DNA from 4 places in the Ectobacillus polymachus genome. Region 4 is predicted to be linked to each of the others. Evidence: riboswitches for the same ligand, from Rfam matches in the RefSeq annotation. Region 4 holds a riboswitch; each other region holds the start of a gene.
The links. A riboswitch is a leader RNA that binds a small molecule or an ion and turns the genes downstream of it on or off. The one in region 4 is predicted to bind S-adenosylmethionine.
Positions count from the first base shown of each region.

Region 1: another riboswitch for S-adenosylmethionine. It lies ahead of ACM5BR_RS05560 (O-methyltransferase); the one in region 4 lies ahead of ACM5BR_RS08385 (methionine biosynthesis PLP-dependent protein).
Region 2: another riboswitch for S-adenosylmethionine. It lies ahead of ACM5BR_RS13565 (alpha/beta hydrolase); the one in region 4 lies ahead of ACM5BR_RS08385 (methionine biosynthesis PLP-dependent protein).
Region 3: another riboswitch for S-adenosylmethionine. It lies ahead of ACM5BR_RS11250 (bifunctional O-acetylhomoserine aminocarboxypropyltransferase/cysteine synthase); the one in region 4 lies ahead of ACM5BR_RS08385 (methionine biosynthesis PLP-dependent protein).

Region 1 covers NZ_JBLREB010000001.1:1,095,621-1,097,825, reverse strand. Annotated here, with positions in the region: gene ACM5BR_RS05565 (MgtC/SapB family protein) at 119-820, opposite strand; SAM riboswitch class I at 1,086-1,192, shown strand; gene ACM5BR_RS05560 (O-methyltransferase) at 1,292-1,873, shown strand; gene ACM5BR_RS05555 (CsxC family protein) at 2,095-2,205, opposite strand, start outside.
Region 2 covers NZ_JBLREB010000002.1:608,151-610,355, forward strand. Annotated here, with positions in the region: gene ACM5BR_RS13560 (GTP pyrophosphokinase) at 1-409, shown strand, start outside; gene ACM5BR_RS13565 (alpha/beta hydrolase) at 445-1,230, opposite strand; SAM riboswitch class I at 1,300-1,402, opposite strand; gene ACM5BR_RS13570 (GNAT family N-acetyltransferase) at 1,606-2,205, shown strand, end outside.
Region 3 covers NZ_JBLREB010000002.1:133,849-136,053, reverse strand. Annotated here, with positions in the region: gene ACM5BR_RS11250 (bifunctional O-acetylhomoserine aminocarboxypropyltransferase/cysteine synthase) at 1-880, opposite strand, end outside; SAM riboswitch class I at 975-1,079, opposite strand; gene ACM5BR_RS11245 (YolD-like family protein) at 1,343-1,645, shown strand; gene ACM5BR_RS11240 (FHA domain-containing protein) at 1,696-2,205, opposite strand, start outside.
Region 4 covers NZ_JBLREB010000001.1:1,629,414-1,631,618, reverse strand. Annotated here, with positions in the region: gene ACM5BR_RS08385 (methionine biosynthesis PLP-dependent protein) at 1-911, opposite strand, end outside; SAM riboswitch class I at 974-1,086, opposite strand; SAM riboswitch class I at 1,259-1,367, shown strand; gene ACM5BR_RS08380 (bifunctional homocysteine S-methyltransferase/methylenetetrahydrofolate reductase) at 1,496-2,205, shown strand, end outside.

The DNA of each region.
Region 1 (2,205 bases), 530 kb from region 4:
AAAACACCATCTGAAAAAAACAGATGGTGTTGTTTTTGAATTCGCTATTTTGTTATTATCGCAGACAGTAAGGGGATTAAGATATGAAAGGGATCACAAAGTATAACGGATGTTCATCTTAATCGCCTTCTTGCTCTGAAAGGGTTTTCCATCCAATTGCGATAATATCATGTTCAAGTTTTAATTTACTAACAATTTGTTCGATTAGCAGGGCTTTCGACTGATCGCTATGAAGCAAAGCCATTATGGATACTTTACTTCCACTTTCAATTTCCTCACTATACAGTTCTTGTAAGGCTATTCCTTCTGAAAGTATCATTTTAGATAAAGCAGTACGTATAACGGTTTCATGTTCATGTAGACAAGTGATATTCACTTCATAGAAGAGATTTTCTTGCGACTGATCCTTTGATTTTCTATTCATGAATAACGCAATAGGACGAAGGAGAACATTTGCTAATACTACGCCAATTGCACCTATAATACTCAGTTTCATAAATCCTGCTCCAACTAATGTACCAACGGCTGCAGAACACCAAAGAGTAGCAGCTGTATTTAATCCGCGAACGCTAAACCCTTCTCGTATGATCACACCGCCGCCTAGAAAGCCGACGCCACTCACTACTTGTGCGGCAATTCGAGTTGGACTATTATCTCCTGTTGACATAACCGATAAAATGACGAATAAACATGCTCCAAGGGAAACAAGAGCATTTGTACGTATTCCAGCCATTCGGTGACGCCATTGTCGTTCGGTACCGATACATGCACCGGTAAGTATAGCTACAAGCAGCCGAATTGTCATATCTTGCCACGCCATTTGCTTCATCTCCATAGAAAAATATAGGTAAGATAGATAGAAATTACCTTTGTAATCAATATACGTATTATGAACGAATAAGTCCTGTAACGTCAACTGTATTCCAAGTTTAGGGCATAACGGAAATGGCGAGGGGGGAGTTTCACTTTATTAATTATTGTTATTCGAATCGTAGAGTATCAGATTGACGAAAGTGACAAAACGATTTATTATAAATTATACTTAATTGTATAGTATATCCAATTATATCTGTATTGAATATGAATTCTTATCTAGAGAGGTGGAGGGATTGGCCCTTTGAAGCCTCAGCAACCCCTAATATCGTTAGGAAGGTGCTAATTCCAGCAGAGCAAATGCTTTGGGAGATAAGAGGTCGAATCCGTGAACGCGTGGCCTCTTAATAAAGAGGCCACTTTTTATTTTGTTTTATAACTTGAATCTTAGGAATATTCATGGAAGGGGCTATGTAAAATGGAAAAAGAGACGCTGATGAAATCACTAAGCCTTTACGATAAAATTGTAGAACATTCGAAATTACAGGGATTTCATCAATCTTGTGACCCAAAGACGGGGTATCTACTAAAAGGATTAGCATCATCAAAAGCAAAGGGGAAATTTTTAGAACTTGGAACGGGATCTGGTGCATCCGCAGCATGGATTGTAGATGGAATGGATGGGGATAGTACGCTCATAACGGTGGATATAAATCCGCAATTGTTAGACATTGCAAAAACCTATTTAGGGAATGATAAACGAATTTCTTTTCGATGTGAGGACGGTGCAATATTTATTCGAAATATGGAAGAGACATTCGATTTTATTTTTGCAGATACATGGCCAGGGAAATTTGAACTGTTGGATAAGACATTAGACCATTTAAACGTAGGAGGATTTTACGTCATTCATGATTTACTTCCGGATAGGAGTGTACCTGAGGAATACAGAATTAAAGCACCTAAGCTTCTTAATAAATTAAGAGAAAGAAGAGATTTAGTCATAACAGAAGTAGATTGGGCAACAGGTATTCTTTTAGCGATAAAGACAATGGAGTAGTCGGTTCGTATAAAAACCCCTTCACCAGATAAAAAGGAGTCAGTACATAAACGGGTATAGAAAGTATAATGAGCAGCAGGCTATGTATTTTGCGTTTGTCTTAAAGAATGAGTATCTATTATAAGACATTCACACATATATGGCATTTAAACGCAAGTACAAAAAGGACCTGTTTAAAAGAAACGGATCCTTTTTGTCTTAAATATGTTGAGGAAACTCCATTAAGATGCTGGAGGAGTGAGTCCCTCAAGCCTAGGTACTACTGGAACAGCTTCAATGGCAAGCTGCTGATTTTGTAATACTTTTATAGTAAGTTCCAGGACGATTTTTTC
Region 2 (2,205 bases), on a different contig from region 4:
GGATATCTATGAAATTTTTGAAATTATTCAGAGCCAGGATGATATCAATATTTTACGGGTGAAGGATTATATTCAGCATCCAAAGCCAAATGGCTATCAAAGCTTGCATCTTATTGTGGAAATACCAGTGTTTCTTTCAACACGAACGGAGCATGTGAAGGTGGAAATTCAAATTCGAACGGTAGCGATGGATTTCTGGGCAAGCCTAGAGCATAAAATTTATTACAAGTTTGATAAGACGGTTCCGGAGCGGCTGACCAATCAATTAAAAGAAACTGCGGAAATGATTCAATATTTAGATGCAAAGATGAAACGAATTAAAGATGAAATGGAACAAATAAAGGGTAAAGAGGAGCAGGATTCTCCTAGTCAGCAACTAATCGGAAGATCTATCTTAAACCTCATGTAACAAAACGAGCATCGGAATAATCCGATGCTCGTTTTTTAGATGGTTGATGTGTTAAGTTTGCGCCCGCAAGAATTCAGAAGGCTTCCTTTCCCTTCGATGAATTGCCTGCAGTAGCTTACAATGAGGTCCTTATCAAAATCCATTGATGCAACATGGTAGGAATTCATTAGAGGAATAGATTTTTTTTCGGTAGAGCCAATCGTATCATAGACTTGATGTGCAGATGAGGCAGGGACGACATGATCTTCTACCGAATGAAGCAGTAAGACAGGACAGAGAACGGATGATAGGCTTGTTTTTGCATCCTGTATAAAGCGAAGGAGCTGTCTAATAGATGACACAGGAACTGTATCGTAAACAATCTCATGCACAGAAGAGTCTTTCGTGTCTGGAAGTGATTCATCAATATATTTTGGTGAGCTTGTAGATTCATAGGCTTCATAGCACGGAACCGAGAATGCAGCATTAATGGTAATTACGCCAGCAAATCTATAAGAACTGGCGAGCGTGAGGGCGAGTGTGCCGCCCATAGATTGTCCGACAATGTAAATGTACTTACAATGCTTTGCAAGGCGTTCATACCCTTCCTTAAGGCTTTGCATCCAATCCTCGTAGCAGCATCGCTCCAAATCCTTGTAATGCGTACCATGTCCCGCCAACCTAACTCCTAAAACAGTATATCCACTTTCTGCAAGCCTTTCTCCAACGTATCGCATGCTTTGTGGTGTGCCATTAAATCCGTGCGAAACTAAAATACCAATGTCATTGCCTGCAAAGAAAAATGGTTCTGCTCCTGATAGTATCGAATATGAGTTTTTCATATGCATATCCTCCTTATTAACAAAATAAAAAACTCTCTCTGCTTTTGGTTGCAAAAAGAGTTTCCTCCATTTTTATCAACCAAAGCAGTTGCTTTGCTGGTAGGAGCACCTTTCCTAAAGGAGGTTGCTGTGAAGTCATAGAGCCAGATCTCTCGTTCACTCTTGATAAAATTACAAATATTCATATTGGTATAGTTGGTTTTATCCTATCATCTCTTTTCATGAAAGTCAATAAAGTGATTCGTATTCATTTAGATGAAAAGTACAATTCTAGATCTCATGTAATCCTCCCTTTAATTGAGGTATACTAAGAAATGGAATGTAGTACACCGTTCTCAAAATTCTTTTTTGAACGGAATAAAAGGAGTATATAGTATGTCTGATCAATTGGATTTAAAAAAATTCGAGAAGAAGATTCTAATTCGTAATATTGAAAATAAGGATATCGATAGTATTATTGCTATGCAAGCTTCTTGTTTTCCAGGAATGGATCCATGGACAAAGGGGCAATTAGAGAGCCATATCGTGCATTTTCCAGAAGGACAATTTTGTGCAGAATTCGAAGGAAAAATAATAGGATCTTGCTCTAGTTTGTTAATTAACTTTGATGAATATGATGATCGCCATACATGGGATGATATTACAGATAACGGTTATATTACAAATCACAATCCGGATGGCTACAATATGTATGGAATTGAGGTTATGGTACATCCTGAATACCGTCGTATGAAAATTGGCTATCGCTTGTATGAGGCGCGTAAGGATCTAGCTCGCATGCTGAATTTAAAGAGTATTATCATTGGCGGGCGGATTCCTAATTATCATAAATATGCAAATACCTTATCTCCGAGAGAATATGTAGATGAAGTCATTCATCATAAAATATATGACCCCGTTTTATCCTTTCAAGCATTAAACGGTTTTATGCTGATGCGAATTAACCCAGGATACCTTCCTGATGATAAAGCATCG
Region 3 (2,205 bases), on a different contig from region 4:
CCATACGTAAATGTAATGTTTCAAGGCCTATATTTGTTAAGTAGGCATTGAATGGGCTAATACAGTTACCAAAATCACGAAGAAGCTGAACGCGTGCCTTTACGATATAGGCAGCTGCTCCGAAGTCCTTCAAATATTGCACGCCGTGATAACTTTCATCTGGCAGGACAAGTTCTGGATACTTTCCGTTATCCCAGTTAAAGTTTCCGCCGTCAATTACGACTCCGCCTACTGAGCTTGCATGCCCATCAATATATTTCGTAGTTGAATGAACCACGATATTTGCTCCATGAGCAAATGGCTGGCACAAATACGGAGAAGCTAACGTATTATCAATGATAAGCGGAATATCTAGTTCTTTTGCAGCCGCTGAAAATACTTCAAAATTTAGTACATTAATAGCAGGGTTACCGATTGATTCGCCATAAAGGAGCTTTGTCTTGCTTGTTGCAAGTTTAACAATATCTTCTACCGACAGCTCTGGATCAAAGAATGTAACATCAATGCCAAGCTTACGTAAACTGACAGCAAATAGATTGTGAGTACCTCCGTAAACGGTAGATGAGCACAAAATATGATCGCCTGCTCCAGCGATATTTAATACTGCTAATTGAATCGCTGCTTGACCAGAAGCGGTTGCTACAGCACCAACGCCGCCCTCGAGCTGACTTAGCTTCGTTTCGAAAGCTGCAACGGTTGGATTTGCAATTCGTGTATAAATATAACCTTCAGCACGTAAATCAAATAGAGCTGCTAAATCCTCAGGTGTATCATATTTATACGTTGTGCTTTGATATAACGGCAGCACACGTGGTTCTCCATTTTTAGGCGTATAGCCTCCCTGTACACAAATCGTTCCCTTGTTCCATGTTTCTCCCATCATGTTCACCCTTCCTCTTTATTTAAATTAAAAGGGCTGCTTCCTACCCAAAAAGGTAAAAGAAGCAGCCCGAATTCGCACATGACTGTGTAATCTCTTATCTTTCAGAGCAAAACCTGCAGGATTTGGCACAATTCCGGTTTACGGCTGTTGCCAAGGCTTCAAAGGGCCTGATCCCTCCACCTATTCTCGATAAGACATATGAAATTATTTACATTCTATATAACTATTAACCTTATGTCAATATATTTTCTGAATTATTTGATATATTATTTTTTCTGACTATTCCGTAAGCAAAGAAAAAAAGATATATTCGATTTCTTACACGATGCTTGTAAATACTAAATCACGAAATACTTTTGCAAGGTTCCTAGGACTATATAACTTTCAACAATCACTTGCATAATCCCCATAAAAAAAGGTAAAATAAGAACAAATGTTCGATTAAAAGGAGCGATTTCTGTGAAGTGTAATCAGGAGGCGTGGAATGGCGAAGTCTTTCATTATGAATCTGGAGGCAATCTAGAACGATCCGTTACACCGGAGACAAACATCAGCTTCGAAATCATGATTTGTGAAGCAATGGAACATAATCAGTATGTATCCTTTGATTATCGTCATCATGGCGTAATTTCCCATTTAACAGGACGTGTTCATCATTACAATGAAAGGCAGCAATGCCTACATATTATTGATACAGCCGGTAAAGCTCGGTATATTTTTACGGAAGCTGTCGTACACCTAGAAATATGCAAAGAATGGTGACCATGGTCTTACGCAGCGAAATAAATAACAGGCGCACCCGCGTGCGCCTGTTATTCCATATCATGCGAATTGCTTCTAGACATTCTAAATCCATTTCGTAATACCGATTCAATTTTTAAATATCCTTTTATTTTCACCCGAAGACGATAAATCAGCGAATTCATCTCTTCTGTTCCGACATATACATTATCTGATAATGTCCGTTCAGGCCAAACAGCAGCAATAATCTGCTGCTTGCTAACAAACTCATTCAAATGATTCGCCATTACTTTACAGCAAGCATACTCTTTTTGTGATAATTTGATGCTAGTATCCTGAAGATATATGGTTTGCGCGATATCATCCATTTCAAGTACGTCCTTATGTAAATGATAAGCAAGGAGTTCTCCTGGAATTTCCATCGTTTCATCATAGTCTTTTTCCAGCTGTAATTCGATGAGCCCATTCGCTAATGTAATCGTATCCGAGTCATTTAATGGGTATATTTCAAATGGAACCAGTGCTTCTCTATTTAACTCTGTTCCATGCTTACTTCCTAAATCCTGAATGGTCATCTTGCC
Region 4 (2,205 bases):
AATGTAATAAGAGCTAGCGATTGTAGGAATGGATTAATCCATTCTTCTCGCTGCAGCCGAAAGGATAGCATGCCTCCATGCCCAGGATAGAGTACATCAGTCACCTCATTTGCTTTTTGCAAAAAATCAACGATTACTTTAGCATTTTCTTCATGCTTGCTCATTCGAAGAGCTAATGTTTTCATTCCGCGCATAAGCAACCATGAATCGAATGGACTAAGTACTGCTCCGGAGGAATTGTGATAGTAGCCGAGTGTTTCGCACAATGCAGTTCCTTTTGCCACAACAAGGCCGGATAATACATCGTTATGTCCTCCTAAATATTTTGTTGCACTATGAACAACGATGTTAGCACCAAGATGAAGAGGCTTTTGCAGAATGGGTGTATAAAATGTATTATCAACGATGAGAAGAAGATTGTGCTGCTGGCTAATGGCAGCAATTTCCTCAATATCAGCAACTTGCATTAGTGGATTTGTAGGAGTTTCTAGAAAGATTGCCTTTGTTTGAGGAGATAGTACCTTGGTAATTTCAGTGAGATCTTGTATGTTCACGTATCTACATCGAATATTCCATTTTTCTTCGTAATCACGCAATAGCCGAAATGTGCCTCCATATAAATCCTCTGCAACAATGAGTTCATCTCCTGCTTGAAATAAGGATAGAACGAGCGTAATCGCAGCCATTCCTGAGCTACATGCAAAGCCTTGATCACCTTCTTCTAAATCGGCAATTGTTTTTTCTAATATGTTTCGAGTAGGATTTCCCGTTCGAATATAATCATAGCCGCTAGATTTTCCAATTCCTTCGTGACGATAAGCAGTTGAGAAATATACGGGTACGTTTACAGTTCCGGTACACTCTTCACTTCTGTTGCCAATTTGTGCAAGCTTTGTTTCTATCCGTTTCATGTTTCATCCTCCTCTAATGTAAAAAAGCCTTCTCATAAGAAGAAGGCTTTTTGGATTATACCTTCTTATCTGTCAAATTCATTGTGAATTTGCTGGAATTAGCACCGTATTAACAGGGTTGTTAATGGTTGCTGAGGCTTCGCAGGGCCAGTCCCTCTGCCTCTCTTGATAAGAATATATGAAATTGTTAAGGCTTTTTAATACTGTATATCAAAGTAGATAGAAAATGCAATTGTTTTTTGTGTATTCAGAAAAAAATATTTTTTCTGAAAATGAATTGACGATTTGCTGTCGTACATGATAAATTAATTGAAAAATTATTCACTTACAAGCTAGCAGATTTGAAACTCTTATCGAGAGTGGTGGAGGGATAGGCCCTATGAAGCCCGGCAACCTTCAAACGAATGTTTGAAACGGTGCTACAACCTGCAAAACAATGGTTTTGCGTGATAAGAGGAGGAAACAAAGGATCCCCCTCTTCTTTGAAGTGGGGGATCCTTTGTTTGATAAAATGAAACATTCTAAAAGTAGGGGTTTCTTTCATCTCCCTCTTTTGGGTTAGCAGAATATGGGGAGTGTGACATATGGGCAACTTAGTAGATAGTCTTGGGCAGGGGATCCTGATAGGAGATGGAGCGATGGGAACAATGCTCCATTCATACGGTTTGCAAAGCTGCTTTGAAGAGTTGAATGTAACAGAGCCTGAAAGAATTACTGAAATCCATAGGCTGTACGTGGAAGCAGGAGCAGATGTCATTCAAACACATACATACGGAGCCAACGAAGGGAAACTTCGTATGTATGGTTTAGAAAATGAAGTAAAAAAAATAAATCGAGAAGCAGTTCGAAATGCTAGAAAAGCTGCGAAAGCGAATACGATTGTACTTGGAACAATTGGTGGTATGAAGCATATAGGATCTGTTATGACTACAGAAGTTGAGCGGGAATTTATGCTTATGGAGCAAGCTAGCGCACTATTGGAAGAAGGGGCCGATGCTCTTCTTCTAGAAACGTTTTACGATGAAGTTGAACTCTATCACGCACTTGGCGTATTACGGAAGGCAACGAATCTGCCGATTGTAGCACAAGTAGCCTTACACGAAGCAGGGCTTACACAAAGTGGACGATTCATCGAACAAGTATTAGATGAATTACAGCAAAAAGGAGCCGACGTTGTTGGATTAAATTGCCACTTGGGACCGCTGCGCATGATTGAATCATTAGAAACAGTATCCTTACCTAGTAAAGGATACTTATCCGCATACCCAAATGCTGGATTGCCAAAATATGATAA